DNA from 3 places in the Enterobacter sp. MG-EB028 genome. Region 3 is predicted to be linked to each of the others. Evidence: predicted binding sites of a transcription regulator. Region 3 holds the regulator's gene; each other region holds the start of a gene.
What was found. The regulator Fur, encoded in region 3, represses iron uptake genes when iron is present. The targets are predictions, from matches to a motif close to ATAATAATGAGAACNACTATCAA.
Positions count from the first base shown of each region.

Region 1: the regulator Fur is predicted to act here: its motif matches at 7,650-7,672, upstream of sodA (superoxide dismutase [Mn]).
Region 2: the regulator Fur is predicted to act here: its motif matches at 5,098-5,120, upstream of feoA (ferrous iron transporter A).

Region 1 covers NZ_CP195079.1:4,756,129-4,766,599, reverse strand. Annotated here, with positions in the region: gene fucO (lactaldehyde reductase) at 1-639, opposite strand, end outside; gene rhaD (rhamnulose-1-phosphate aldolase) at 686-1,516, opposite strand; gene rhaA (L-rhamnose isomerase) at 1,638-2,897, opposite strand; gene rhaB (rhamnulokinase) at 2,894-4,363, opposite strand; gene rhaS (HTH-type transcriptional activator RhaS) at 4,665-5,501, shown strand; gene rhaR (HTH-type transcriptional activator RhaR) at 5,575-6,423, shown strand; gene rhaT (L-rhamnose/proton symporter RhaT) at 6,424-7,458, opposite strand; gene sodA (superoxide dismutase [Mn]) at 7,746-8,366, shown strand; gene yiiM (6-hydroxyaminopurine reductase) at 8,438-9,112, shown strand; gene cpxA (envelope stress sensor histidine kinase CpxA) at 9,218-10,471, opposite strand, start outside.
Region 2 covers NZ_CP195079.1:4,455,792-4,466,262, reverse strand. Annotated here, with positions in the region: gene nfuA (Fe-S biogenesis protein NfuA) at 1-262, opposite strand, end outside; gene gntX (DNA utilization protein GntX) at 324-1,007, opposite strand; gene bioH (pimeloyl-ACP methyl ester esterase BioH) at 1,044-1,817, shown strand; gene ACR42C_RS21280 (YdgH/BhsA/McbA-like domain containing protein) at 1,930-2,199, shown strand; gene feoC ([Fe-S]-dependent transcriptional repressor FeoC) at 2,233-2,469, opposite strand; gene feoB (Fe(2+) transporter permease subunit FeoB) at 2,481-4,799, opposite strand; gene feoA (ferrous iron transporter A) at 4,830-5,057, opposite strand; gene ACR42C_RS21260 (Tex family protein) at 5,396-7,726, opposite strand; gene greB (transcription elongation factor GreB) at 7,812-8,285, opposite strand; gene ompR (osmolarity response regulator transcription factor OmpR) at 8,515-9,234, shown strand; gene envZ (two-component system sensor histidine kinase EnvZ) at 9,231-10,471, shown strand, end outside.
Region 3 covers NZ_CP195079.1:1,378,405-1,388,875, forward strand. Annotated here, with positions in the region: gene chiP (chitoporin ChiP) at 1-754, shown strand, start outside; gene chiQ (ChiQ/YbfN family lipoprotein) at 802-1,128, shown strand; gene fur (ferric iron uptake transcriptional regulator) at 1,221-1,667, opposite strand; gene fldA (flavodoxin FldA) at 1,958-2,488, opposite strand; gene ybfE (LexA regulated protein) at 2,644-2,931, opposite strand; gene ybfF (esterase) at 3,060-3,833, opposite strand; gene seqA (replication initiation negative regulator SeqA) at 4,017-4,565, shown strand; gene pgm (phosphoglucomutase (alpha-D-glucose-1,6-bisphosphate-dependent)) at 4,590-6,230, shown strand; gene potE (putrescine-ornithine antiporter) at 6,335-7,648, opposite strand; gene speF (ornithine decarboxylase SpeF) at 7,645-9,843, opposite strand; gene speFL (leader peptide SpeFL) at 10,099-10,203, opposite strand.

The sequences.
Region 1 (10,471 bases), 1.5 Mb from region 3:
GGCATCGGTTAGCGGGTGCGCGCCAACGGACACATAGGCTTCAATGGCGTGCGTTAACGCATCCATCCCCGTTGCGGCGGTGACAGATGCAGGAATATCCAGCATGACGCTGGCATCATTCACGGCGATATCCGGGATGATGTTCGGGTCGATGATCACTTCTTTCACCTGACGTGCGGAGTCAATAATCACCGCGTTGCTGGTCATCTCCGCCGCCGTGCCTGCGGTGGTGTTGATCGCCACCAGCGGCACGCCCGGGTTTTTCACCTTGCCGACGCCGGAATAATCGGTGGACGAACCCGGATTGGCGGTGAGGATTTTAATGGCCTTGGCGGTATCAATCGGGCTGCCGCCACCGAAGGCGATGAGACAATCACATGCGGCTTCCCGGTAGGCCGCGAATCCCTTCTGTACCAGCGCCTCCGTTGGGTTGGGGAAGACCGCGTCAAATAGCTGATATGACATCTGGTGCGCATCCAGCGCGGTAAACAGACTGTCCAGCAGACCCAGCTTCACCAGCTGGCCATCGGTGACAATCAGCGCTTTGCCCCACTCTTTGTTCGCCATCAGCTTGACCATGTCGCCAATAGCGCCCGCGCCGTGCAGGCTGATTTTTGGAAGTGCCAACATAAAGCTCATGATAATTCTCCTTAACTATCGCCCGTACCGTCCGGCCAGCGAGGGTTTATGCGTATATTTCCAGCGCTGACCGAAGCGGGGTCACGCCGAAGCGCTTGCCTAGCGCAATAAGCTCTTCGCGGGTAATGGTTTGCTTCATACCGCCCATGGAATAAACCTTCACCAGCACTTCCGCTGATTTCTCGGCGGTGTCGATCAGACCGAAGGTTTCATCCAGCGTTGGACCGCTGCCAAAGACACCGTGGAACGGCCACAGCACCAGCGAATGTTTTTGCATATCTCTGGCGGTCGCCTGGCCGATCTCGTCGGTACCCGGCACCATCCACGGCAGAATGCCCACGCCGTCCGGGAAGACCACCAGACACTCGGTACTGCCTTCCCATAGCTTGCGGGTGATGAAATCAGCGCTGTTTTCCAGCACGTAGGTCAGGGCGATCAGGTTGGTGGCGTGGCAGTGCATGATCACGCGGTCTTTGCCGTTAGTCGCCTTGATGCGCTCGCAGTGGGAGAGGAAGTGCGCCGGCAGTTCGGAGGTGGGCACCGCCTCGTCGGTCAGGCCCCACAGAATGTGGTAGCCCGCGCCGTCGCTGTCCACTTTCACCACGCCGAGGTTTGCCTGCGGGTCGAGCTGAACGTTGCGGAAGAACTTGCCGGAGCCGGTGACGATAAACGGTGTATTCGCGAGCAGCGGCATCGGCTGACTCAGCGCAATATAGCGCGGCTTCTGATGGAAATCGGCCGCGAACGGTTCGATATCCGCGTCGTCCAGGCGCAGCGTCAGGTTGCCACCGTTGCGCTCGTCCCAGCCCTTCAGCCAGGCGTCGGAGGTGGCTTTGATCATGCCCTGGACGAACCAGGAGTGGGTGATAGTCTGCATAGTCTTTATTTTCCAGTTATCGCGGTGAGAGTTTCCCCTCACCCTAACCCTCTCCCGAAAGGGGCGAGGGGATGGTTTGCTCCCTCTCCCCTTTGGGGAGAGGGCAGGGGTGAGGGGCCAGCTACCCGCGCTGACTCAACACGTCTTTCTCATACGCCCGCACGTTTTCCAGCCACTGGCTGCCTGCCGGCACATCGTTACGCTGGCAGTACATCTCCCAAACGGCCTGCCACGGCAGGGATTTTTGCTCTTCCAGCAGCGCCAGGCGCGCGGTGTAGTCGCCGTTTGCTTCCAGCTGTTTCAGCGCCGCGGTTGGCTCCAGCAGCGCGCGCAGCAGGGCTTTTTTCATATTCCGGGTGCCGATCACCCATGCCGCGATGCGGTTGATGGAGGCATCAAAGAAGTCGAGGCCAATGTGCACGCGGTCGAAGAGGTCATGACGGATGATTTCGCTGGCAATCGCCTGGGTTTCGTCATCCAGCAGCACCACGTGGTCGCTGTCCCAGCGCACCGGACGGCTGACGTGCAGCAGCAGGCGCGGCACGAAGAGCATGGCGGCGGAGATTTTGTCGGAGATCACCTCGGTCGGGTGGAAGTGACCGGCATCCAGACACAGCGCGGTCTGGCGGCTGGTGGCGTAACCCATGTAGAACTCATTCGAGCCGACGGTATAGCTCTCCGCGCCAATGCCGAACAGCTTGCTCTCCACCGCATCGATGTGGTGTGCCGGATCCAGTTTTTCGCTGATGGCCTCATCCAGCGCGGCCAGCAGACGCTGACGCGGGGCCAGGCGGTCGACGGTGATGTCTTTCATGCCGTCCGGGATCCAGATGTTCATCACTGACGGCGTGCCAAGCTGTTCACCAAAATAAGCCGAGACGCGGCGGCTGGCCTTCACGTGGTCGATCCAGAACTGACGGATTTCATCGTTGGCATGGGAGAGGGTAAAGCCGTCCGCGCTGAGCGGGTGCGAGAAGCAGGAGGGGTTGAAGTCCAGGCCCAGCCGGTTGGCTTTTGCCCATTCCACCCAGTTTTTAAAGTGTTCCGGTTTAATCGCGTTACGCGCCACTGGCGCGTCGGACTCCAGATAGATCGCGTGCAGGTTCAGGCGTTTTGGCCCCGGGATCAGGCTCAGTGCCAGCTCCAGGTCTGCACGCAGTTCGGTGGCGTTGCGCGCTTTACCCGGGTAGTTACCCGTCGCCTGGATGCCACCCGTCAGGGAACCGACCGGGTTCTCGAAGCCAGCGACGTCATCGCCCTGCCAGCAGTGCATGGAGACAGGCAGACGGTCGAGCTGGTGCAGCGCTGCTTCGACATCCACGCCAACGGCGGCGAAACGCTGTTTAGCCAGATCCCAGGCTTGTTCAAGTTGAGTGGTCATGCGCAAAGCTCCTTAGTCAGTCGTTTTTGCTGAAACTGCGCCCGGTAGCGGGCAATTTCATGGCAGGGGTTAGGGATGAAAGTAGTCAGGCGGGTATTCGCGGTGACCACCGAACGGAATTCATCGACGTCTGAAAGTTCGTCCAGGGCCATCAGCTGAATACCGATGTTGCCGAGCGTCGAGGCCTCCACCGGACCCGCCACCACGGTGATGCCGCAGGCATCGGCGCAGAGCTGGTTCAGCAACTGGTTCTGGCTGCCGCCGCCCACGATATGCAACTGGCTGAACGGTTTGCCGCGCAGGCTTGCCAGCTCGTTCAGAACATCCGCGTAGAGCAGGGCGAGGCTGTCAAAAATACAGCGCGCCAGCTCGGCAGGACGGGACGGGACCGGTTGTCCGGCCTCGAAACAGGCGGCCTGGATTTCGGCGCTCATATGCACCGGGTTAATAAAGCGGTCGTCATTCGGGTTGATCAGGAACGTACAGGCCTGCAGCTTTTCGGTTTCGGCGATAAGCGCCGGCAGGTCGAAAATATGCTGCTCTTTCAGCATTCGCTGGAGCAGCCAGAGTCCCATGATGTTCTTCAGCACGCGGTAGCGCCCTTCGGCACCGCCTTCATTAGTGATGTTCGCCGTCATTGCGGCGTCGCTGGTGTATGGCGTTTTGCTCTCAAAGCCCATCAGCGACCAGGTGCCGGAAGAGAGGTAGGCCGCGTCTTTGCTGGCCAGCGGGGATGCAATCACCGCGCTGGCGGTATCGTGACTGGCGACGGCGACAACAGGGATGGCGTTCCCCTGCGGGCAGAGCCACTGCCCGATCGCATTACCCGGATGGGTCGGCGTGCCGAACCAGGAAGGTGAGGCACCCGTCCAGGCCAGCAGGTGTTCATCCCAGCTATCGGTGTTGATGTTGACCAGCTGCGTGGTGGTGGCGTTGGTGTATTCCCAGTTCATGTTGCCGGTCAGCCGGTAGCTTAAGTAGTCCGGGACGAGCAGTGCATGCGCCACCTTTTTGGCCAGCTCCGGCTGCTGCTCAACCAGCGCGCGCAGCTGATACAGCGTGTTAAACGGCAGAAACTGAATGCCGCTGCGGCTATAGATGTTGTGTTTGCCAAGCTGGGCTATGGCCTGTGCCATCAGCCCGTCGGTGCGGCTGTCTCGATACGAGACGGGCAGGCCGATGCGTTCGCCGTGGATGTCGAGCAGAACGTAGTCCACGCCCCAGGTATCAATGCCGATGCTGTCGATGCGTATGCCGTCATTGCAGACGTTGTTCAGCCCGGTGCGGATCTCCGCTTCCAGGGCATCAATATCCCAGGTATCAAAACCGTCCTGTTTTTGCAGGCAGTTGGCGAAACGGTGCATTTCGCGAAGCGTGAGTGTGCGCTTGCCGCAGTCCCAGGTGGCGAGCATTACGCGGCCGCTGGATGCGCCTAAATCGACAGCTACACAATGGCGAAAAGTCATGATCAGGTCCCTTCTTAAGTCATTGGTGCTGAGTGTAAAAAAGGGAAGAAAAGGCCACCTTCTCGTCACTGACAGCACGAATCTCGCGCTGGCAAGGAAGCAAAGATGAACGTGAGGGAGTTCACAATTTCCAGGGAGGGCGGGGTTTTAGGGCAATGTGACGCTGACCGCATTTCCCGATTTTTCCGTCTGTTTCTTGAAAAACGGACAGTCTTTGCGACGTTTGCTGTCAAAAATTTAAGGTGAGTGTGGAAGGCCTTAATTACTATTTTGAGAACTTTTCTCATTGGTGGGGGCCGCTATGACCGTACTGCACAGCGTCGATTTTTTCCCGTCGGGAACATCTCCGATCGCGATTGAGCCACGGCTCCCGCAGGCCGCGTTTCCTGAACATCATCATGATTTTCATGAAATTGTGATTGTCGAGCATGGGACAGGCATTCATGTCTTCAACGGCCAGCCATACACCATCAGTGGCGGTATGGTGTGCTTCGTGCGCGATCGCGACAGGCATTTGTATGAACATACCGACAATCTGTGTCTGACCAACGTGCTCTATCGTTCCCCGGATGCGTTCCAGTTTCTGTCGGGATTGAACAAGCTACTGCCCCAGGAGCAGGATGGACACTACCCGTCTCACTGGCGGGTGAATCAGTCCACGTTGCAGCAGGTGCGCCAGCTGGTGAATCAAATGGAGCAGAGCGAGGACGGGCAGGAGACCCATGCCATTGCCACCCGCGAGCTGCTGTTTATGCAGCTGCTGGTGCTGTTGCGTCGCAGTAGCCTGGTTGAAGGGCTGGCAAATAACGACGCGCGGCTGAACCAGCTGATGGCCTGGCTGGAGGACCATTTCGCCGAGGACGTGTGCTGGGAAACGCTGGCGGATAATTTTTCGCTGTCGTTACGCACGCTGCATCGTCAGCTCAAGCAGCACACGGGGCTCACGCCGCAGCGCTACCTCAACCGCCTGCGCCTGATTAAAGCGCGTCACCTTTTACGTCACACCGACGAAAGCGTCACGGATATCGCGTATCGCTGCGGTTTCGGCGACAGTAATCACTTTTCGACCCTTTTTCGTCGCGAGTTTAGCTGGTCGCCGCGCGATATCCGTCAGGGGAAGGATGCTTCAATCCAGTAACGCGAAGGCAATCACCGTTTTATTGCCGCAAAATGGCTAATAATGTCCGGTTATTCACCGTAGAGGTTGTGGTGTGGCCGCTCAGTTAATTCTTCGCAAAGATGATTTTTTTGCCTCCGCGAGTCAGGCCGTCGCGGTGGCCGACCGCTACCCGCAAAATGTCTTTGCCGAGCATACCCACGAGTTTTGCGAACTGGTGCTCGTTTGGCGCGGCAACGGCTTACACATCCTCAACGACCGGCCCTACCGCATCACGCGTGGCGATCTGTTTTACATCCGCGGCGAAGACAAACACGCTTACGCCTCGGTTAACGATCTGGTTTTGCAGAACGTTATCTACTGCCCGGACAGGCTCAAACTGAATGTTGACTGGGCGGCTCATATCCCCGGTTTTCTCAATGCCAGAGGCGAACCCCACTGGCGCTTAAGCAGCAACGGCATGGCTCAGGTGCGCCAGACGATCTCCCAGCTGGAGCAGGAGAGCCAAAAGCACGATTCTGTGGCAAACCCGATGGCGGAGCTGCTTTTCGCCCAGTTGGTCATGACCCTTAAACGCCATCGTTATGCCACCGACAACCCCTCCGCGACCGCCCAGGAAGCGCTGCTGGACAAGCTGATCGCCCGGCTTGCGGGTAGCCTGAACAAAAGTTTCATGCTGGAAAAGTTCTGCGAGCAGGAGCAGTGCAGCGAGCGCGCACTGCGCCAGCAGTTCCGCACCCAGACGGGGATGACGGTGAACCACTACCTGCGCCAGCTGCGCATCTGCCACGCCCAGTATTTGTTGCAGCATACGGAGCTGATGGTCAGTGAAGTGGCGATGCGCTGCGGATTTGAGGACAGTAATTACTTTTCGGTGGTGTTTAATCGCGAGGTGGGGATGACGCCGGTTCAGTGGCGTCATCGCAGTCGAAAGGCAGCGTAATCAGTTCGCCATGCCGAGGCCGACAATGTTAGCGGCGATGATGATCACCACGCAGCCCAGGCTCAGAACGCCCACCGGACGACGCCCGGCGTTATTCCACTCTTTCAGCACCAGCCCAACCAGCCCGCCGCACAGCACGTAGAAGCTCATGTGCAGCATCCAGCTTATGTAGTCGTACTGTGGCGGAATGCTGGCGTGACCCCAGGCGTAGAAAAAGAACTGCAGATACCACATGAGGCCGCCCAGCATCGAAAGCAGCACGTTGGTGATAATTAAGGATTTTGCCAGCGAGAAATCCGCTTTTACTGACAGATCCTTCACTTTTGCCAGACGAATGAAGCAGAAGCCAAGGTTTACCAACGCGCCGCCGCCCATGATGACCACGTAGCTTGGCAGCGCCACGTACAGCGGGTCGACGCCCAGCGCGGCGGCCGCTTCGTGCATGGGTTTTGCGGCGTTCATGGCGAACGACATGCCCGCCGAGAAGATGCCGCACATCACTGCCAGCAGCAGCCCTTTCTTCAGGTTAAAGTCTTCGGCTCTGATGCCCATCTTGCGCTCTTTCAGCTGACCCGCTCGGGTGACGATACCCACGCCGATTACCGCGACAAGCACGCCCAGCAGCGTCATCTGCCCGCCTTTGGTGTTGATCAACACGTCGACATTACCGTTAAGAATGGGCGTCATCAGCGTGCCGACGATCAGCGTAATGCCAATCGCGATGCCGATACCCATCGACATCCCGAGGTAGCGCATGGTCAGTCCGTAGTTAATGTTGCCGATGCCCCACATCGCGCCGAACAGAAACACCGGCAGCAGGGTGGAAGCACTGAAGGAGGTGAAGTAGCCCCAAAAATCCGGGAGCAGCATGGCGCTAATGGTCCATGGCAAAATCAGCCAGGACACGGTACCGCCAACCGACCACATGGTTTCCCACGACCACCCTTTCACCTTTTTGAACGGGGCATAGAAACAGGCTGCACTGGCTGCGCCTATCAAATGCCAGAAGATACCCATCGTAATCGCATGATTCATTTTACGTCCTCATCGTTTTTATAGCCGGTGGCCTCCCCCCGACTTGATGAGTGTAAAAATTAGGCGGTTCAGGAACCTTCAGAAGGTTGCCGCACTTTGGTTTTGGATGGCAATCAGCGCGTTAACCTGGTGAGCAGACTCACAATTTTGCGTTTAGGCAAAACCTGAATAACCATATAAAAACTACGGCATTGATAATCATTTTCAATATCATTTAATTAACTATAATGAACCAACTGCTTACGCGGCATTAACAGCTGTGCCGCCCGACAATAATGGAGAGGATTATGAGTTATACACTGCCATCCCTGCCGTATGCCTACGACGCACTGGAACCGCATTTCGACAAGCAGACGATGGAAATCCATCACACTAAACACCACCAGACCTATGTGAACAACGCGAACGCCGCGCTGGAAAGCCTGCCAGAGTTCGCTAACCTGCCTGTTGAAGAGCTGATTACCAAACTGGACCAGCTGCCAGCAGACAAGAAAACCGTGCTGCGTAACAACGCTGGCGGTCACGCTAACCACAGCCTGTTCTGGAAAGGCCTGAAAACCGGCACCACCCTGCAGGGCGACCTGAAAGCGGCTATCGAGCGCGACTTCGGTTCCGTTGACAACTTCAAAGCGGAATTCGAAAAAGCCGCTGCGACCCGTTTCGGCTCTGGCTGGGCGTGGCTGGTTCTGAAAGGCGACAAGCTGGCGGTAGTGTCTACTGCTAACCAGGACTCCCCGCTGATGGGTGAAGCGATCTCTGGCGCATCCGGTTTCCCAATCCTGGGTCTGGACGTATGGGAACACGCTTACTACCTGAAGTTCCAGAACCGTCGCCCTGACTACATCAAAGCGTTCTGGGATGTGGTGAACTGGGACGAAGCAGCAGCGCGTTTCGCCGCTAAAAAATAAGGTTGCATTGACGCCTGTGAGAAGCGAGTCTTATGACTCGCTTTTTTTGTATCTGCGTAATGGAGGCAGCAATGCATTACCCGGTGAACGTGTTTACAGGCAAGGTCAGGGAGTACGACGGCAGCCGCCCGAGCGCCATCGCCAAAATGCAGGTCGACGGTGAACTGACGTTAACCGATCTCGGTCTGGCGGGTGACGAACAGGCCGAAAAGAAAATCCACGGCGGGCCGGAGCGCGCGCTGTGTCACTATCCGCGCGAGCACTACCAGCACTGGAAAGCGGAATTCCCCGAGCAGGCGGACCTCTTCGTTGCGCCCGCGTTTGGCGAAAATCTCTCGACCGAAGGGCTGACGGAGAAGAACGTCTTTATCGGCGATATCTACCGCTGGGGTGATGCCCTGATTCAGGTGACGCAGCCACGCTCGCCTTGCTTCAAGCTCAACTACCATTTCGGGATTCAGGATATGTCGGCCCAGCTGCAAAAAGCGGGTAAAACCGGCTGGCTGTACCGCGTGGTGCTGGCTGGGCAGGTTTCAGCGGACGCGCCGCTTGAGCTGGCGTCGCGCCTGAGCGATGTGTCTGTTTATGACGCCTGCGCCATTGCCTGGCATATGCCGTTTGACGACGAGCAGTATCACCGCCTGCTGTCGGCAGCGGGGTTATCAACCAGCTGGACCAGAACGATGCAGAAGCGGCGCTTAAGCGGCAAGATCGAGGATAATTCGCGGAGATTGTGGGGAAGATAAGGCTACGCCTTACCCCTCACCCTAACCCTCTCCCCAAAGGGGAGAGGGAACGTAAAACACCCTCGCCCCTTTGGGGAGAGGGCCGGGGTGAGGGGCGGGTGAAAACTACGAACGCTTATACAACGGTAGCCACAGCGTTAACCGTAGCCCACCCAGGGGGCTGTCGTCGGCTTTCACCCAGCCACGGTGCTGCTGCATGGCGGTTTCAACAATCGCCAAACCCAGCCCCGTGCCGCCAGACTCGCGGTCACGCGCTTCGTCGGTGCGGTAGAATGGACGGAAAATCTGCTCGCGATCTTCCGGGCTGACGCCAGGGCCGTCGTCATCGACAATGACGGTAATCCCGTCTTTATCCACCGAAAACGCCACTTCAATCTTCGTATGCGAGTAGCGCAGGGCGTTACGCACGATATTCTCCAGCGCGCTTTCCAGCGTATTGGGGTTACCGTACAGCGGCCACGGGCCCGGCGGGAAGTTGACGGTGAACGATTTACCCATCTGTTCAGCTTCGAACGCCGCGTTGTCCAGCACCTCATGCCACAGGTGATTGGCTTTCACCGTTTCGCTCACCAGCGCGTTTTTCTGCTGGTTGCGCGACATCACCAGCAGATCGTTGATCATGCTGTCCAGACGATGGGCTTCCGTCTCAATACGCTCCAGCTCTTTGCTTTCCCCGCTGCGGCGGCGCAGCAGCGCGGTGCCAAGCTGCAAGCGCGTGAGCGGGGTGCGCAGCTCGTGCGAGATATCCGACAGCAGCCGCTGCTGGGCGGTCATCATGCGATCCAGCGCGCTCACCATCTGGTTGAAACTGGTTCCTGCGGCCAGGAACTCCTGCGGCCCGGATTCCAGCTCAGGATGCTGCCGCAGGTTACCCTGCGCCACTTCATCGGCGGCGTTTTTCAGCTTACGCGCCGGTTTTGCCAGGCTCCACGCCAGCCATAGCAGCAGCGGGGAACTGACCAGCATCGTGACAATCAGCAGCAGAAGCGGACGGTCAAACAGCAGGTTGATGAAGTCGGACTGGGAACTGCTCGCGGGGCGAATCAGATAGAGCTGGTAGTTGTCTTCCCCATCCCGTACCGAGAAAGGACCGACCATTTCTACCCGACCATATTTCTTCTTCTGTGGGTGATCGGCGTTATCCGCCTGGCCAATAAAGTTGCGGATGATCTGCATTTCATTGCGATCGGCTCCAATCACGCGGCCTTCGCTGGTGACCAGCAAAAGACGTTGTCCGGGAGGCGCCCACTTATCGATAGCGCGAAAAAGCCTGCGCCACCACATCAAATCGTTCGGCGGATCGTTTGCCAGCTCCGCTTCCACGTGCTGTTCGATCATCACGCCCTGACGTTGCTCGCT
Region 2 (10,471 bases), 1.8 Mb from region 3:
GAGAACCCAGCTGGTCGGTGACGAAGTCGATCTCCGCATCTTCAAGATACGGCGCGCTCAGTTCATCGACATAAGCGGTGAGCTGTTCAAATTTAAGGGCAGTGTCAGTTGCTTCCACAGCATCCGGAGGACAATAAGAGACACCACATTCTGCATTCGGAGTGCCTGGATTGATCACAAACACGCGGATCTGCGTCCCTTCTTCCTGATTTGCCAGCAGTTTGGCAAAGTGCGCTTGTGCAGAATCGGAAATACGGATCATAGCTTTGGCCTAATAGTTGACTAAATTACCTGGGTATAATCATACGCCCATTGAAGAAGGGCTACAAGGTACGGCACAGACACCATACCTGAACCGACGCGGCGCCGCTTTGCAAAAGCAGTCGGGAAAGTTCAGCAACGGTACTGCCTGTGGTGACGACGTCATCCACGATGGCGATATGGAGGCCTTTGACCGGCAATTCAAGGCGAAAGGCGTTTTTCAGGTTCCTTTTGCGAAGCCGGGCGTTGAGCTGATGCTGGATGGCGGTGGCATGTACGCGGGTAAGCGCGCAGGCATCATAGCGACAGCCTAGCCACCGGGCGAGCGGGCGGCAGAGCAGGTCGCTTTGATTATAGCCGCGCCGCCAGTGCCGACGTCGGTATAAGGGGACATTCACCACCCTATCGATTTTCGGCAGAGCGCGGGTTCGTCGCGCCTGTAAAACTGCCAGCAATAGCAGGCGGGCAAGGGGCTGCGCCAGCGAACTCTGGCCGGAAAACTTCAGGGCGTGAATAAGCCCGCTCAGCGGTGGAACATAATCATCCACGGCTACCAGCGCGCTCCACGGCGGGGATTTTTTCAGGCAGCGGCCGCAGGGCAAATAGCGGTTAGCCGCCGGTAAACCACATTGCGGGCAGGTTGTGATACGCCTTGCCAGTGAGCGCGTGCAGACGGAACAGACGCCCCACGCGCTGAGGGCAAGCGGCATTTTGCATAGCCAGCACAAGCCAGGCACTGTTAGCATGTGCAACCTCCATGTGAAAAAAGAGAACAGTAACTGATGAAGACGCTGTGGTGGCAGACCGTAGGGACAGGAAATTGCCATCTTGTGCTGCTGCACGGATGGGGCCTGAATGCGGAAGTGTGGCATTGCATAAGCGAGGAACTTGCCTCGCAATTTACGTTACATCTGGTTGATCTACCGGGCTACGGTCGCAGCCGCGGCTTTGGCGCGATGTCGCTTGATGAGATGGCGCAGCAGGTTGTGGACGCCGCGCCGCAAAATGCCATCTGGCTGGGCTGGAGCCTGGGCGGGCTGGTGGCAAGCCAGATTGCGCTCTCCTGGCCCGAGCGCGTTAAGGCGCTGGTCACCGTGGCCTCGTCGCCATGCTTTAGCGCGCAAGAGACGTGGCCCGGCATCAAACCTGACGTGCTGGCGGGCTTCCAGCAGCAGCTGAGCGACGATTTCCAGCGGACCGTCGAGCGATTCCTCGCATTGCAGACAATGGGGACGGAAACCGCGCGTCAGGATGCCAGAGCGCTGAAGCAGGTGGTGCTCTCCCTGCCGATGCCGGACGTCGAGGTGCTTAACGGCGGTCTTGAGATCCTGAAAACGGTCGACCTGCGGGAGCCGCTGACTGCGCTGGCCATGCCGCACCTGCGTATCTATGGCCATCTGGACGGGCTGGTGCCGCGCAAAGTGGTTCCACTTCTGGATTCCCTCTGGCCGGACAGCGAATCCCGGGTCATTGCCAAAGCCGCGCATGCTCCGTTTATCTCTCATCCGACGGAATTTTGTTCAGCGCTGGTTGCGTTAAGTCAACGTTTAGACTGATTATTTTCTATCCAGCCTGGAAAAAGTTACACACCGCAACCATACTCCAGATGTCGTTGCGGTTGTTCTGCCTACGATAATCAAAAACAACAATCCTATGGAGAGTCAGGCTATGAAACTTGTTACAGGTATTGTCACTTCTCTGGTTATTGGGTCACTGTCATTTGGCGTTTTTGCGGCGAAAGAGCTGGAAAAAGATAAAGTTGCCGGGATGAATCTGACGAAAATTGGTGAGATTTCTACGTCTGACACCACCGCGCCGATGGATGCAAGAAAAGAGCTGTCGAAGAAAGCGGATGAGCTGGGCGGGACGTACTACGTCGTCACCAGTGCAGAAAAACAGACCAAAAACGTACGCGCTACCGCGGACGTCTATAAGTAATACGATAAAGCCGGGCAGCAATGCCCGGCTTTATTAGCGCAGTGCCCACCACTCCCTGAGGCAGGCCTTTCCTTCCGGGCAGCTTTTACAACTGCCGGAGAGGCAGCCGTCCGCTTCTTCCTTAATCCGCACGGCTTTACCCATCGCTTCCAGGCGTTCCAGCATGGCATCGATCATCGGCTGCGGCGTATGCAGGCTGAGGCTGAGCTGTTTTGCCTCCATCCGCCCCTGAAGCGCCAGCAGGTCACGAACCTGAATCAACGATGCCATCTGGTTTCCTCTTAGTGACAGTCGCCAGCCGGGCTGCTGCAGCAGGTTGCGGCGGTTTTACGATTTGCCAGCAGGTCGATGTCGACGCGGCTGCGTGCCCGGCGTAGCAGACCGAGAACCATTACGTTAAACAGCACAACCGCCAGAATGCAGACCAGGCTGTAGCGCGGGTGCTGGCTGAAGTTAACGGTCTGATAAAACAGCGTCGCCAGCGAGTAAGCGATATTTAGCCCCCACAGGATGGAGAAGCCCATCCAGCCGCGGCTGGACTCGCGGGCAATCGCTCCCATGACGGAGATGCACGGGATATAGAGCAGGACAAAGATGAGATAGCTGTAGGCCGCAGACGCGCTGCCAAACTTCTCGCCCATCACGCCCATGGCACCGGTTGCCATTTCGCCGTCGCCCTTGCTGGCCTCAATCGGGTTCGCCAGCACGCTCAGGCTGAAGGTATCTTTCAGGCTCTGCCAGGTCTCCTCTACGGCACCCAGCAGTTCGTCACCGAGGTGAAACTCCGCCGGGTTAAATTCCTGCTCCTGAATGTTCTCTGCGGTGTAGAGCGTGTTCAGGGTCCCGACGACCACCTCTTTCGCCATCGCCCCGGTGAACAGTCCCACGGTCGCCTGCCAGTTATCCTCCTGCACGCCAATTGGTTTAAAGACCGGCGTGATGACGCGGCTGACGGAGGCGAGGGCAGAGTCGTTGATGTTATCCGCCGTCTGTCCACTCAGGGTGAAGCTGTTCAGCGCGCTCAGGAAAATACTGACAATGACAATCACCTTACCGGCGCGCAGCACAAAGCCTTTCAGTCGCTGCCAGGTCTGGATCGCCAGGCTTTTCAGATGCGGTACGTGGTAAACCGGAAGCTCCATCACAAACGGCGACGCTTCACCACGCATGATGGTGTGCTTGAGCATTAAGCCGGTCAGGATCGCCATCACGATGCCCAGCACATACAGCGAGAAGACCGCCAGCGCGCCCTGCTGACCAAAGAAGGCGGCTGCAAAGACCGCAAAGATTGCCAGACGCGCGCCGCAGGACATAAATGGCGCCATCATGATGGTCATCAGACGTTCACGCGGCGCATCCAGGGTGCGCGCGCCCATCACCGACGGCACGTTACAGCCGAAGCCGACGATCAGCGGGACGAAGGATTTACCCGGCAGACCCAGCGCCTGCATCAGGCGGTCCATCACGAACGCGGCGCGCGCCATGTAGCCGGAATCTTCAAGGAACGAGAGGAACAGATACATCATGCCGATCTGCGGCACCAGCGGCAGCACGGTGTTGATACCGCCGCCGATCCCCTGAGCGAGGAAGATGGTTAGCCATTCCGGGAAGTGCAGGGTGTAACCCAGCCACTGAATACCATGAACGAAAACGGCGACAGAACCCGCGTCAAAAATCGGCTGGAGCGCGCCACCAATGTTAATGGCAAGCAGGAACATCACGTACATCACCAGCAGGAAGATCGGCAAACCGAGGAAGCGGTTGAGCACAATCTTATCCACCGCCGCCGTAAAGCGGCTGGGTTCCGCGGTAAGGGCGTTGCTGACCACATCACAAATTGACGCAATGGCCTGATAACGCGCATCGGCGATGTGCAGCGCCGGGTCGTCCAGCTCGCCGCTGAGACGGGCGAGGGTCACGTCCAGCTTATCTGCTGCATGTCCGGCATAGGCGCGGCTATAGATATCCCCTTCCAGCATCTGCAGGCCGAGCCACAGACGCTGTTTCGCAGGCATATTTTTGTCCATCTCCTGCGCCAGCAGATCGGCTTCGCGCAGCAGCGGCTGGGCGTAGTGCACCAGCTCAACGTCGCGGTTTCCCGCGTGGCGGTCAATCGCCAGCTTCAGCGCGTCGATACCGCGAGCGCGGGTCGAGACCAGCGGAACGACAGGGCACCCAAGGCGCGCAGAGAGGGCATCGACGTCAATGCGCAGCTTTTGTTTCTCTGCAATGTCGAGCATGTTGAGCGCCACGATGCAGGGGATCCCCAGCTCCAGCAGCTGCAGCGTCAGGTAAAGGTTTCGTTCGAGGTTAGAGGCGTCGACCACGTTGATCAGCAGATCGGCATCGCCGCCAAGAATGTAGTGGCAGGCAATTTGCTCATCGAGCGATGTCTGGGATGAAATCGTGGTTAAGGAATAGGTACCGGGAAGGTCGACCAGGGTCACCTGATTGTCCGTTGTCGTGAACTGGCCTTCTTTACGTTCAACCGTTACGCCTGCCCAATTTCCCACGCGCTGGCGCGCGCCGGTTAACTGATTAAATAAGGTTGTCTTGCCGGAATTAGGATTGCCAATTAAGCCAATAGTTAATTTTTTCATTGTATTAGACCCACCGAAACCGCTGGCTTGTTAACGGGATAAAGATTCAACTTCAATTAATGCGAGGTCTTTTTTGCGCAGAACCAGATTCACGCGCCGGGTTTCGATATGGACAGGATCGCCCAACGGCGCTACGCGCACGACCTGGAATGATGAGCCGGGCAGCATGCCCAGTGACAGCAGCTTCTGCCGATAGGCCGGGCTAATTTCGCGGGTAAAACCGGTAATTTTCCATGCACTGTCTGGAGTGAATTGCATAATGCCTGATTCCACGAGAGGTTAAATAATCTACACTGCGATGATAATGAGAATAGTTTTTATCAGCAATAATAAAAATGTGACGGGATGTTGTTAATCGTATTAATTTGCGGTCTGATTGACCTTGCTCAATATTTGCTGAATTGCCGGGAAAATGAAAAGAGGGATATTTGTTAACGGGGTGATAATTAGTGGTTTAAATATGGCTGTGCAATCGGTTTCATATATTTCGAGATGTTTTATTCCCCTCACCCTAACCCTCTCCCCAAAGGGGCGAGGGTGTTAAAGTTCCCTCTCCCCTTTGGGGAGAGGGTTAGGGTGAGGGGGGCGTTGTTGCCTTAGCGTTTCTTACCCATCGCGGCCGCCAGCGCGTCCATCATCGCGCTATTGCCCGCAGGCTGTGCATCACGCCCGCGCGGTTTTGCGGCTTTCGCGGCCGGACGCTGCTGCTCGCGGCCTCCACCGTTGCCGCCACGGCGCGCGTTGGTGTCGCCCGGTTGCTCGTCCAGACGCATGGTCAGGGCGATACGCTTGCGCTGCAGATCCACTTCCAGCACTTTCACCTTCACGATGTCGCCCGCTTTGACCACGGTGTGCGGGTCTTCAACGAACTTGTCGGCAAGGGACGAGATATGCACCAGACCGTCCTGGTGCACGCCGATATCCACAAACGCGCCGAAGTTGGTGACGTTGGTCACCGCGCCTTCCAGCACCATGCCCGGCAGGAGATCGTTCATGGTCTCGATGCCGTCAGCAAAGGTCGCCGTTTTGAACTCAGGACGCGGATCGCGGCCCGGTTTTTCCAGCTCTTTGATGATATCGGTGACGGTAGGCACGCCAAATTTTTCGTCGGTGAAGTCCACCGCTTTCAGGTTGCGCAGGGCGCCGCTGTCGCCCATCAGGTCTTTAAGCGCCTGCTGAGTAGCGGCCAGGATGCGCTCAACAACCGGGTATGCTTCCGGGTGAACGGTAGAAGCATCCAGCGGGTTATCGCCGTGATTGATGCGCAGGAAGCCCGCGCACTGCTCAAACGCTTTCGGCCCCAGGCGGCTCACTTTAAGCAGCTGCTGACGGTTCTGGAACTGGCCGTTCTCGTCACGCCAGGCCACGATGTTCTGCGCCATCATGCGGGTTAAGCCCGCCACGCGGGTCAGCAGAGGAACGGAGGCGGTGTTCAGGTCCACGCCGACGGCGTTTACGCAGTCTTCCACCACCGCATCCAGCTTGCGCGCCAGCTGCGTCTGGCTCACGTCGTGCTGGTACTGGCCCACGCCGATGGATTTCGGGTCGATCTTCACGAGTTCGGCCAGCGGATCCTGCAGGCGACGGGCAATAGAGACCGCACCGCGCAGGGAAACGTCCAGGTCCGGGAACTCCTGCGCCGCCAGCTCAGAGGCGGAGTAGACCGATGCGCCCGCTTCGCTGACGATCACTTTCTGCGCCGTCACTTTCGGGAACTGCTTCTGCACGTCGAGGTAGAAACGCTCGGTTTCGCGTGATGCGGTGCCGTTACCGATGGCAACCAGCTCCACGTTGTACTTCTCGCACAGCGCCGCCACCACGACGGCGGCTTTCGCTGCCTGTCCGGTATGCGGGTAAATGGTGTCGGTGGCGACCAGCTTGCCGGTGCCGTCAACCACAGCGACCTTCACGCCGGTACGCAGGCCCGGATCGAGACCCATGGTGGTGCGCAGGCCGGCAGGAGCGGCCATCAGCAGGTCGTGCAGGTTACGGGCGAAAACGTTAATCGCTTCATCTTCAGCGCGCTCGCGCACGGTGCCCATCAGCTCGGTTTCCAGGTGCATCAACACCTTGATGCGCCAGGTCCAGCTCACTACGCCTTTGCGCCAGCTGTCCGCCGGGGCATTGTTCAGGCGCAGGCCGAGATGGTCGATAATGATCTGCTCGCAGTGGCTCTCTTTCGGCGGCTCGTCAAACTGCGGGTCGGCGTTCAGGGAGAGCTGGAGCACGCCTTCGTTGCGGCCGCGGAACATCGCCAGCGCGCGGTGAGAAGGGGTGGTTGAAATCGGTTCGTGGTGATCGAAGTAGTCGCGGAACTTCGCGCCTTCTTCCTCTTTGCCCGCGACGACGGTAGAGACGATGTGGGCATTCTTCCACAGGTAATCACGCACTTTGGCCAGCAGGGCAGCGTCTTCCGCGAAGCGCTCCATCAGGATGTAGCGCGCGCCGTCCAGAGCGGCCTTGGTGTCCGCGACGCCTTTGTCGGCGTCGATGAATTTCGCCGCTTCGGTGTCCGGGTCGTGAGACGGCTCATTCCACAGCAGGTCGGCCAGCGGCTCAAGGCCCGCTTCGATGGCAATCTGCCCGCGCGTGCGGCGCTTCGGTTTGTACGGCAGATAGAGATCTTCGAGTTCGGTTTTGCTCAGGGTGCCGTTAATGGCGCTTTCCAGCTCGCTGGTCAGCTTGCCCTGTTCGCCGATGGATTTGAGGATCGCCTGACGACGTTCTTCCAGCTCGCGCAGATAGCCCAGACGGGTCTCCAGGTTACGCAGCTGCGTGTCATCCAGACCGCCGGTGACTTCCTTACGATAGCGTGCAATAAACGGCACGGTGTTCCCTTCATCAAGCAGGCGAACGGCAGCTTCTACCTGTTCGGCTCTGGCCTGAAGTTCACCCGCAATAATGCGGCAGAGCGAATCTTTCATCATGGCTTTATCATCTTGTGGGTCAAAATCAGGGGATAGTTATACGGGCTGACACGGCAAAATGCCAGCCGGGGAGGGCGCTCTCGGACTATTTTACGTAGACGATCTCATTGACGTACCAGCTGGCTTCACCGGCTGGGGTTTGAACGACGGCCAGATCGCCCACTTCCTTTTTCAGCAGCGCGCGGGCCATCGGGGAGTCGATGGAGATGTAATCTTTACGACCAAAAATTTCATCGTAGCCGACAATGCGAAAACGCAGGGTGTCACCGTCATCGTTTTCAATTTCCACCCACGCGCCGAAGAACACTTTGCCCTCCTGCTGTGGGGAGTAATCGACAATTTTGAGATTCTCGAGGCACTTCGTCAGGTAGCGAACCCGGCGGTCAATTTCGCGCAGCCGCTTTTTGTTGTACTGGTAATCCGCATTCTCGCTGCGATCGCCCAGGCTGGCCGCCCAGGTCACCTTTTTGGTCACCTCAGGACGCTCTTCGCGCCACAGGTAATCCATCTCTTTCTTGAGTTTCTCGTACCCTTCGCGGGTGATCAGGGGCGTTTTCATGGTGCAGCCTTTAATGCCGGTTAACTGTCTTTGCGCACAATACGTAGCGCACAGTGTAACAGACAGGATTAATAATGATTTATGTGATGAAATGAACAGATAAGCTGCTGTTAAATATGCTTTGTAACAATTTCGACTAGAATTTATACCAGAATTAACTGGTCGAATACGTGCACTTTTTTAGAATACGCTGTTACAAAGACTATCCGAACCTTTGGGAGTACACACAATGCAAGAGAACTACAAAATTCTGGTCGTGGATGACGACATGCGCCTGCGCGCGCTGCTGGAGCGTTATCTGACCGAGCAGGGCTTCCAGGTTCGTAGCGTCGCGAACGCTGAGCAGATGGACCGTCTGCTGACCCGTGAATCTTTCCACCTGATGGTTCTCGACCTGATGCTGCCGGGCGAAGACGGGCTTTCTATTTGCCGCCGTCTGCGCAGCCAGAGCAACCCGATGCCGATCATCATGGTGACGGCGAAGGGCGAGGAAGTTGACCGTATCGTGGGCCTCGAAATCGGCGCGGACGACTACATTCCAAAACCGTTTAACCCGCGTGAACTGCTGGCGCGTATTCGCGCCGTGCTGCGCCGTCAGGCGAACGAACTGCCTGGCGCACCGTCGCAGGAAGAAGCGGTGATTGCCTTCGGCAAGTTCAAGCTGAACCTCGGCACGCGCGAGATGTTCCGTGAAGACGAACCAATGCCGCTCACCAGCGGCGAGTTTGCGGTACTGAAAGCGCTGGTCAGCCACCCGCGCGAGCCGCTTTCCCGTGACAAGCTGATGAACCTGGCGCGCGGTCGCGAATACTCCGCAATGGAACGCTCCATCGACGTGCAGATCTCTCGCCTGCGCCGCATGGTGGAAGAAGATCCGGCGCATCCTCGTTATATTCAGACCGTGTGGGGTCTGGGCTACGTATTTGTCCCGGACGGCTCTAAAGCATGAGGCGAATGCGCTTCTCGCCGCGAAGCTCGTTTGCCCGCACCCTGCTGCTGATCGTCACCCTGCTGTTCGTCAGCCTGGTGACGACCTACCTGGTGGTGCTGAACTTTGCGATCCTGCCGAGCCTCCAGCAGTTTAATAAGGTCCTGGCCTACGAAGTGCGTATGCTGATGACCGATAAGCTGCAGCTGGAGGACGGTACGCAGCTGGTTGTTCCCCCGGCATTTCGCCGTGAAATTTACCGTGAGCTGGGCATTTCGCTCTACTCGAATGAGGCGGCGGAAGACGCTGGCCTGCGCTGGGCGCAGCACTACGAATTTCTCAGCCAGCAGATGGCGCAGCAGCTGGGTGGCCCAACGGAAGTGCGCGTTGAGGTCAACAAAAGCTCGCCCGTCGTCTGGCTGAAAACCTGGCTGTCACCCAACATCTGGGTGCGCGTTCCGCTGACCGAAATTCATCAGGGCGACTTCTCGCCGCTGTTCCGCTACACCCTGGCCATTATGCTGCTGGCGATAGGTGGCGCGTGGCTGTTTATCCGTATCCAGAACCGACCGCTGGTCGACCTGGAGCACGCGGCGCTGCAGGTCGGTAAAGGCATCATTCCTCCTCCGCTGCGCGAATATGGTGCCTCTGAAGTGCGTTCGGTAACGCGCGCGTTTAACCATATGGCGGCAGGCGTGAAGCAACTGGCGGACGACCGTACGCTGCTGATGGCAGGCGTCAGTCATGACCTTCGCACCCCGCTAACGCGTATTCGTCTGGCGACGGAGATGATGGGGGAAGAGGACGGCTATCTCGCCGAGTCCATTAACAAGGACATCGAAGAGTGTAACGCCATCATCGAGCAGTTCATCGACTACCTGCGCACCGGCCAGGAAATGCCAATGGAAATGGCCGATCTGAACGCGGTGCTGGGCGAAGTGGTGGCCGCAGAAAGTGGTTATGAACGTGAAATTGACACTGACCTTCAGGACGGTGAAATTCAGGTTCGTATGCACCCGCTCTCCATTAAGCGTGCGGTGGCTAACATGGTGGTCAATGCGGCGCGTTACGGTAACGGCTGGATTAAGGTCAGCAGCGGGTCTGAACTCAACCGCGCCTGGTTCCAGGTGGAAGACGACGGTCCGGGCATTAAGCCCGAGCAGCGTAAGCATCTGTTCCAGCCGTTTGTGCGCGGCGATAGCGCGCGCAGCACCAGCGGTACGGGCTTAGGCCTGGCGATTGTGCAGCGTATTATCGA
Region 3 (10,471 bases):
TAAAGTCGATTACCTCCACTCGCTGGGCGCGAAGTACGACTTTAAAAACGATCTGGTTCTGGAAGCTGCATTTGGTCAGGCGGAAGGCTATATCGATCAGTATTTTGCTAAAGCCAGCTACAAATTTGATATCGCCGGTAGCCCGCTGAGCACCAGCTACCAGTTCTACGGTACGCGCGATAAGGTCAGCGATGGCAGCGTAAATGACATTTATAACGGCACCGCGTGGCTTCAGGCGCTGACTTTCGGCTACAAAGTCGGTCAGGTTGATTTGCGTCTGGAAGGGACATGGGTGAAGGCGGAAGGGCAGCAGGGCTACTTCCTGCAGCGTATGACCCCGACCTATGCATCATCCAATGGTCGTCTGGATATCTGGTGGGATAACCGCTCCGACTTCAACGCCGACGGCGAGAAAGCGGTCTTCTTCGGCGCCATGTATGACCTGAAAAACTGGAACCTGCCTGGCTGGGCGGTGGGTGCTTCTTACGCATACGCCTGGGACGCAAAACCAGCAGACATGGCGACGCCGGATGCCTACTACGATCCAAACTATCGCCTGAAAGAGTCCTCCTACAGCCTGGATGCTATCTATACCCTGCAGGATGGCCGCGCGAAAGGCACGATGTTCAAGCTGCATTTCACCCAGTATGACAACCACTCCGATATTCCAAGCTATGCGGGCGGTTACGGCAACATCTTCCAGGATGAACGTGACGTCAAATTCATGGTTATCGCCCCATTCACCATCTTCTGATGAGCACACCGGCGGGCTGAGTCCCGCCGGTCTGGAGACTGCACATGATGAAAAAAATCGTAATCGTCGCGTTGCTGGCATCAGGGCTGGTGGCGTGCGTTCAGACTCAGGCGCCGAAAGAGGATTCCCGTCTGAAGGAGGCGTATAGCGCCTGTATTAATACTGCCGAAGGATCGCCAGAGAAAATCGAAGCCTGTCAGAGCGTGCTGAATGTGTTGAAGAAAGAGAAAGCGCATGAGCAGTTCGCGACGCAGGAGAACGTTCGGGTGATGGATTATCAGGCCTGTATTCAGGCGCGTAAAACCGGTAACGATCAGGAAGTGGCGAAGCGTTGCGATAAGATCTGGAACGAGATACGCAATAACAATAAATAAGTTGCTTTACGCCCGGTGGCACTTTGCTTACCGGGCTTTTTTGACGCAAAAAAAAGCCAACCTCGCGGCTGGCTCAGAGTATGAACGCTAACTTATTTTGTGTCGTGAGCGTGTTCATTCTCGCGGCAATCCCCTTCAGCGCAGTGACCGTATAGGTACAGGCTGTGGTTGGTCAGGCGAATGCCGTGACGAGCTGCGATTTCACGCTGACGCGCTTCGATGGAATCATCGCTAAATTCAATGACCTTGCCGCAATCGAGGCAGATCAGGTGATCGTGGTGATGCTGCTGGGTCAGTTCGAATACAGATTTACCGCCTTCGAAATTATGACGGGTAACAATGCCCGCGTCATCAAACTGGTTCAGCACGCGATAAACGGTGGCCAGCCCAATCTCTTCACCCATGTCGATAAGACGTTTATAAAGGTCTTCCGCACTGACATGGTGATTGTCTGGACCCTGAAGCACTTCGAGGATTTTTAATCGAGGAAGCGTTACTTTCAGGCCAGCCTTCTTTAATGCGGTATTGTTGTCAGTCATGCGGAATCTGTCCTGTTGCTAAACGATTCACTTCTGAAGGAAGTGACAGAAAATGCACCTGGGTTAATGCGTCTCATTATAGAACTGCCATGCCTAAATGAAAACTGCAAGTCTCAGGCAAAGTATGCTTATAAAAACGTGGTATCACCAACAAACTTGCTCAATGAAAACCACATTTTGCCAGGGAGACATTGTACAGGTCTGGGCGAAAAAGTTAAAAGTTTGTAGCAATTAATTTAATCGGTTTTACCTGGAAAACGGGCGCAACCTGCGTTGCGCCGTAGAAAAAATCAGGCGTTGAGAATATCGTCCAGGTGGAGTTCTTCACGGATCTGCTTAACCCACTTCTCTACACGCTCTGCCGTAAGCTCAGGCTGACGGTCTTCGTCAATGGCCAGACCGACAAAATGATCGTCATCGGCCAGGCCTTTAGAGGCTTCGAAGTGGTAACCGGCAGTCGGCCAGTGACCAACAATAACCGCGCCATTCGGCTCAATGATGTCGCGAATCGTCCCCAGCGCGTCACAGAAGTACTCGGCATAGTCTTCCTGATCGCCACAGCCAAACAGTGCGACCAGCTTCCCGTTGAAGTCCACCTCTTCCAGCGTCGGGAAGAAATCGTCCCAGTCGCACTGGGCTTCACCGTAGTACCAGGTTGGAATACCCAGCAGCAGAATGTCATAGCCCTCGAGATCTTCTTTGCTGCTCTTGGCGATGTCATGCACATCAGCAACGTCTTTACCGAGCTGTTTCTGAATGTTTTTTGCGATATTTTCGGTATTGCCGGTATCACTGCCGAAGAAAATGCCGATGATTGCCATGAGTAAAATAACCTCTTGAAACTTAATGGTATGGTGGCGCAATTCGGCCACGGATAAGGGCAATAATAGCAGAACTGGCAACCCTGCGGAAACCGCTATCGCGCAGGACTGCACTCTGTGCTACATGAAAAGGGCGATAAAGGGGTTTTTCAGACTTATGCCTGGCTGCGAAGCGTCTCAAGCTGAGCGATGAGCATCTCTTCAATAAGCTCGCTGCGGCTGATATTACGCGCCTCGGCCAGCTCGTTAAGCGCATCGACAGCGTCAGCGTTGAGCTTCAGTTCGACACGCTTAAGCCCACGATTTTTATCGCGTTTAAGCTGATTGCGTTTATTGATACGCAGCTGTTCATCGCGCGAAAGCGGATTCGTTTTCGGTCGTCCCGGTCGACGCTCATTCGCGAACAGATCTAGTGTCGTACGGTCCGTTTGTTCTTTGGCCATGATTCTGAGACTTCGGGGGAAACACGCCGCCCTGCTAAAGCCCGGGCGATAAGCGCGCCATCATACATCACCAAAAACGGCACGCCAACGACTGGAAGCCTGTCATCTTCCAGTCGCTCTCTTTTTAATCAATTTGCAGTATCAGCGAGATAGCGGCGGATAGCGCGCAGTACAGCGTCAGGTTTTTCGGCGTGAACCCAGTGCCCGGCCCCGGCAATCACGTGGGCGCGCGCCTGCGGGAACTGTGCCAGCAGCGTGTCGCGGTAAGCGTCGGTAATATAAGGAGAGTGGCCGCCGCGAATAAAGAGAGCAGGGTGCGGCCAGGTGGGGACGGTTTCCCAGCCCACGATGTTGTTGTACTGGTCCCACAGCACCGGCACGTTAAAACGCCATTGCCCGTCAACAAACGACTTCAAAAGGAACTGCACCACGCCTTCTTCATCAAGATGTTCACGCATAACCGTTGCCGCCTGCTGACGTGTGGAAACGCCAGCTGCAGTTACAGCATTAATTGCTGCGAAAATCTCATCATGACGTCGAACGTCGTAGTCCACAGGGGCAACATCAATGACCACAAGCCCGGAAATGCGCTCTGGCGCCAGCGCGGTGAGTGCCATAACCGCTTTACCGCCCATTGAATGCCCTATGAGGGTCACCTTCTGCAGATTGTGCGCATCAAGCGTATCCAGCAGATCCTTCGCCATTGCCGCATAGGTCATTTCGTCTGAGCGGCCGGAAAGCCCGTGATTGCGCATATCAACCTGTAGAATATCGTGATCGGTGACCAAATCGCGGGCCAGCACGCCCAGGTTATCCAGGCTGCCAAAAAGTCCATGAACCAGCACGATGGGGGAATTATTGTTCGGCGATTGTGCAGTTTGCGCTCGGGTATTCAATTTCATGGCAAAGTTCTTTTTTTACGTATGTCAGGTTAGGGTATCATGTTGACCATTCTGCCGCCCGGCTGCAAGGTTCCAGTTTAATCTGACTTTTGCCGCCAACCTGGTTTGACGCTATCCGCTGTTGGGATTTGACCTTATAATCCCAATGACTTGTATTCAGATAAGATATCGCACTGGATTAAGATGAAAACAATCGAAGTTGATGACGAACTCTATCAGTATATTGCCAGCCAGACGCGGCATATCGGGGAGAGCGCGTCCGACATTTTACGGCGCATGCTTAAAATTTCCGCCGCTTCACAGCCTGCCACCCCAGTTACCAAAGATGTCGTGTCTCAGCCGAGCGTTGCTGCACAGGCAAAACCTGCCGTGACGCCGGTAAAAGATAAAGTGCGCGCGATGCGCGAGCTGCTGCTCTCCGACGAATATGCGGAGCAGAAAAAGGCGGTCAACCGTTTTATGCTGGTGCTGTCTACACTTTACGCCCTGGATAACAAAGCGTTTGCTGAAGCGACCGAGTCGCTGCACGGCCGTACCCGCGTCTATTTCGCGGGCGACGAGCAGACGCTGCTGCAAAATGGCAATCAAACCAAACCTAAACATGTCCCTGGCACCCCGTACTGGGTGATCACCAATACCAATACGGGCCGCAAGTGCAGCATGATTGAACACATCATGCAGTCCATGCAGTTCCCGGCGGAATTGATTGAAAAGGTTTGCGGTACAATTTAACCCTTGCATCATAAGGACCCGGTAATGGCAAATCACAGCCGTGCAGGCCAACCTGCACAACAAAGCGATTTGATTAACGTCGCTCAGCTGACCGCGCAGTATTACGTGCTGAAACCGGTCGTGGGCAACGCAGAACACGCAGTGAAGTTTGGTACATCTGGTCACCGCGGCAGCGCGGCGCGCCACAGCTTTAACGAACCGCATATTCTGGCCATTGCTCAGGCCATTGCGGAAGAGCGCGCCAAAAACGGCGTTACCGGTCCGTGCTACGTGGGCAAAGATACCCATGCGCTGTCTGAACCGGCGTTCATTTCCGTGCTGGAAGTGCTGGCGGCAAACGGCGTTGACGTGATTGTGCAGGAGAACAATGGCTTCACCCCAACGCCGGCGGTATCAAACGCAATCCTTGTGCACAACAAAAAAGGTGGCGCACTGGCAGACGGGATCGTTATCACGCCATCCCACAACCCGCCGGAAGACGGTGGTATCAAATACAACCCACCTAACGGCGGCCCGGCTGACACCAACGTCACCAAAGTGGTGGAAGATCGTGCAAACGCGCTGCTGGCCGACGGCCTGAAAGGCGTTAAACGTATTTCTCTTGATGAAGCGATGGCCTCCGGCCACGTGAAAGAGCAGGATCTGGTTCAGCCGTTCGTGGAAGGGCTGGCGGATATCGTCGATATGGCGGCGATTCAGAAAGCCGGCCTGAAGCTGGGCGTGGATCCGCTGGGCGGCTCCGGTATTGAGTACTGGAAGCGCATCGCCGAGCACTACAAGCTGGATCTGACCATCGTGAACGATCACGTTGATCAGACCTTCCGCTTCATGCACCTGGACAAAGACGGCGCGATCCGTATGGACTGCTCCTCCGAGTGCGCGATGGCGGGCCTGCTGGCGCTGCGCGACAAGTTCGATCTGGCATTTGCTAACGACCCGGATTATGACCGTCACGGCATCGTCACCCCTGCCGGGCTGATGAACCCGAACCACTACCTGGCTGTTGCGATCAACTACTTGTTCCAGCACCGCCCGCAGTGGGGCAAAGAGGTGGCTGTCGGTAAAACGCTGGTCTCTTCTGCGATGATCGACCGCGTGGTGGACGCGCTGGGCCGCAAGCTGGTGGAAGTGCCGGTGGGCTTCAAGTGGTTCGTTGACGGTCTGCACGACGGCAGCTTTGGCTTCGGCGGCGAAGAGAGCGCGGGCGCGTCCTTCCTGCGCTTCGACGGCACCCCGTGGTCAACCGATAAAGACGGCATCATCATGTGCCTGCTGGCTGCGGAAATCACCGCGGTTACCGGTAAAAACCCGCAGGAACACTACAACGAGCTGGCGGCACGCTTTGGTGCGCCAAGCTATAACCGTATCCAGGCTGGCGCGACCTCTGCGCAGAAAGCTGCATTGTCCAAACTCTCCCCAGAGATGGTCAGCGCAAGTACCCTGGCAGGCGATCCGATCACTGCCCGTCTGACGGCGGCACCGGGTAACGGTGCGTCTATCGGTGGACTGAAAGTGATGACCGAAAATGGCTGGTTCGCCGCGCGTCCGTCCGGTACGGAAGATGCGTACAAAATCTATTGCGAAAGCTTCCTCGGCGCTGAGCACCGCCAGCAGATTGAGAAAGAAGCGGTAGAGATTGTCAGCGAAGTGCTGAAAAACGCGTAAGTGCGGTTCTGGTGCGGGCTGATGCCCTCACCCCGGCCCTCTCCCAAAGGGAGAGGGAGAAAACAATAAAGACGGCAGCCCTTGGGCTGCCGTTTTGCTTTTACCTAACTGTGCTTATTCTTCAATTCAAATCTCGGTGACACCAGACCGTACAGCGTCCAGCCCATAAAGGTCACCATCGCGCCATACAGCATCGCTTCCTGGCCGGATGAGTAGAGCGCATAGAAGCTGTAGATTGCCCCAATCAGCGCCACAATATTCGCCGCACGCGCTTTGCGTGGATCAACTTTCGCCACCTTCTGAATGATCGCCAGCGCCGCCATCGACAGAATATACGGAATGATATTCGTCACCACCGCCAGGTTGACCAGCACGTTAAACTGGCTGTTCAGGGACGGGCTAATGGTCATCAGCGACAATCCGCTCTGGAAGATGACAATTGCCAGCATACCCTGCACCGGCGCGTCGGCTTTGGTCACGCGGGAGAAGATTTTTGGGAAGTAACCTTCATCAGCCGAGGATTTAAACACCTGCGCGATGGTGAACTGCCAGCCGAGTAGCGAGCCGCAGCAGGACATCACCATCAGACCCATGATCACTTTCCCGACTTCCGGGGTGAACATCTGGGCAAAGGCCAGCCCGAACGGCGCCGTGGAGTTAGCCAGATCCATGTTTGGCACAATCCCGGCAATGACGTTAGTCGAGACGATATAGATCACCGCCGCGCCCAGCGTTCCGCCGAGGACCGCAATCGGCACGTTCTTCTCCGGGTTCTCTACCACTTCTGCGTTCGCACAGGCGGATTCCAGACCCAGGAAGGCCCAGAGCGTCATGGCGATAGACGAGCCCACTGCCGTAAAGAACGGCACGTGGTGCGGATTCCAGGAGTTGGCGTAGAGCGTTGGGCTGAACCAGAACCAGCCGATGATGCACAGGCCGACAACCGGGATAATCACGCCCCAGACGGTGATGCTGGAGAGCTGACCGGTAATGCGCGCGCCACCAAAATTGGCCACGGTGCAGATCCACAGAACCCCGATGGTCGCCAGCCCAATTTGTACCGGGCTGAGCGTCACGCCAAACAACTCCGTGCCGTAGCCGACGGCGGAAATGGCAATCGCCACGTTGGCGATCAGCAGCGATACGCCGTAGGTGTAGTTCGCCATAAAGTTGCCGGACTTACCAAAGGCGTACTCAGCATAGCCGCCCATGCCACCTGACTTGCGGCTGAACATCCCACACTTGGCGAACGCCCACGCCAGCGCCATCGATCCTACGGCGGTAACAAGCCAGGAGATAATCGAAATCGTCCCCACTTCGGCGAGCTTGGTGGGCAGCATAATAATCCCGGAACCCATCATGTTGACCATGGTAAGGATAGTCAGCTGCACCACGCCCATCTTATTGGACTTACTCATAATTTCTCTCCTTTCAGCAGCGCGGGCTGAGCGGCGGATTGTTTGATGACGTAGCAGCGAACCTGTTTGCGACCGTCACACTCCTCGACATACACGCCCTGCAACTCCGGCGCGAAGCCCGGCAGCAGGTTGATGCCTTCTTCCAGTGCGGCAAAGTAGCGCAGCACGGAACCGCCCCAGACTTCCCCTGGAACCACGCACAGCACCCCCGGTGGGTAAGGGAGCGCACCTTCAGCGGCGATGCGGCCTTCCGCGTCGCGCAGGGAGACCAGCTCGACCTCGCCGCGCAGGTAGGCGTAGTTCGCGTCCTGCGGGTTCATCATCACGCGTGGGAAGTGAGACTTGCGGAACATCTCTTTTTGCAGCTGCTTCACGTTGTGGCGGGCGTACAGGTCATGCATTTCCTGGCAGATCTGGCGCAGGGTGTAATCCGCGTAACGTTCCGGATGTTGTTTGTAGAGAGAAGGCAATACCTCTTTCAGCGGAACATCGCTCTCGAGCAGTTTTTCGAAGCGCACCAGCTGTGCCACAAGCTGCTGCAGCTTGCCCATATCTTCCGCCGGCGTGAGCAGGAACAGGATCGAGTTGAGATCGCATTTTTCCGGCACGATGCCGTTTTCGCGAAGGAAGTTGGCAAGGATAGTGGCGGGCACGCCGAAGTCGTCATACTCCCCGGTGCGGGCGTTAATGCCCGGCGTGGTCAGCAGGAGCTTGCACGGGTCGATAAAATACTGGTGCTCAGCGTAGCCTTCAAAAGCGTGCCAGTTTTCACCCGGCACGAAGTGGAAGAAGCGTAGATCGGTTGCAATCTCCGCCGTGTCCCAGCTTTCCCACGGACGGCCATCCACTGTCTCCGGCACGAACGGGCGCAGATACCGGCAGTTCTCCAGGATCAGCTTGCGCGCTTCGATACCGTTAACCACGCAGTCCATCCACATGTTGCGGCCGCTCTGGCCTTCATGCATGCGGGCGTTGATGTCCAGCGCAGCGAACAGCGGATAAAATGGGCTGGTGGAGGCGTGCATCATGAAGGCATTATTCAGCCGCTTATGTGGGACATAGCGCTGTTGCCCTTTGATATGGCTGTCTTTCTTATGGATTTGCGAGGTCTGCGAGAAGCCAGCCTGTTGTTTATGCACGGACTGGGTGACCAGGATCCCCGGATCGTTTTCGTTCAGCTCCAGCAGCAGCGGCGAGCAGTCGGCCATCATCGGAATAAACTGCTCGTAACCCACCCAGGCCGAGTCAAACAGGATGTAATCACACAGGTGCCCAATCTTATCCACCACCTGACGGGCGTTATAGATGGTGCCGTCGTAGGTACCCAGCTGGATAACCGCCAGACGGAACGGACGTTCGTCGCGCGCGCGGCCCGGCGCCACCTCTGCTACCAGCTCGCGCAGATAGCTTTCTTCGAAGCAGTGGGCGTCAATGCCGCCAATGAAGCCGTACGGGTTGCGCGCCGTTTCCAGATAGACCGGCGTTGCGCCAGCCTGGAGGAGTGCACCGTGATGGTTAGATTTGTGGTTATTACGGTCGAATAGCACCAGGTCGCCCGGGGTGAGCAGAGCGTTAAGCACCACTTTGTTGGATGACGAGGTACCGTTCAGCACGAAGTAGGTCTTATCGGCATTAAAGACTTTTGCCGCATGCTGCTGGGCGATGCACGGCGCGCCTTCGTGGATCAGCAGATCGCCCATCGCCACGTCGGCGTTGCACAGATCGGCGCGGAAAAGCGTCTCACCAAAGAAATCGACAAACTGATTGCCGGCAGGATGGCGGCGAAAGAACTGGCCACCCTGATGCCCCGGGCAGTCAAACGCGCTGTTGCCCTGTTTTACATAGTCGACAAGGGCGCGGAAAAACGGCGGGCGCAGCTGGGTTTCATACTTCTGGGCGGCCGCTTCCAGCTGGCGTCCATAAAAGTCGTTGCTGGTGTCTGAGAACTCAAATACGCCATGAATGCGAGATAAATAGTCTGCCGGGATGAACTCTTCTTTGTGCGTTGCGACAAATACGGGAATGCCAAAACCGGTGGCTTCTATTTCGTCCAGAATACCGCTGGCAATATCCGTAACCGTCAGAACAATGGCGGCAACATCAATATAATCAGAGGCGCGGACATCCACCAGTTCACGCTGGGTAGTAAAGCAATCCGGACATGCACGGCTGGCTGCGATTTTTAAACTTTTCATCTTTCTCTCTTTATTTTAGGTAATAAGCGTCCTTCGATTTCTTGCAAGAAAGAAATCGATAATTTTTCCGGAAAAAAAGCAAAGGGTGGCCGCTGATTAAAATCAGTGAATTGCTTTTTTGATGATTGAAATTCAGTCCGCCCGGTGCGGATGATTCTGAATCAGGATGAATGAGCGCACGAGATCACAGGCAATAGCCTGTAAAATAAGGTGTTTAAGGATAGCCTGTAAGCGAGTGCGCCAGAAGTCGAAGGACTACCGGGCATTAAAGAGATGAAAGTCAAAGCAGTTTCGGTGGGCAAACATCATGATATGTGTTGTCCGCCTTATATGGGGCATTAAGCGATTGTTGTTTTCCATGTTTCATTTTCCTTTCAGTAATTGAAAGCATGGTCATTTTATCCAGAAAAAGCCGATTAACCGTGAGGTAGATCACCGTTAACCGATCAAATCAGAAATAAATATTCGTTTAAAATGAATATCGCAGATCAAAATTCTGATTTGTTGATGATGTGTTAATGGGTTGTTCTGTTAATGTTTTAAATGAGCGAAAATAACCCGCAAAAATAACGCATGGGTTATTTGTGAAATATTTTCTGAGGGATTTCGTTTTATTTAAAAATAAAGT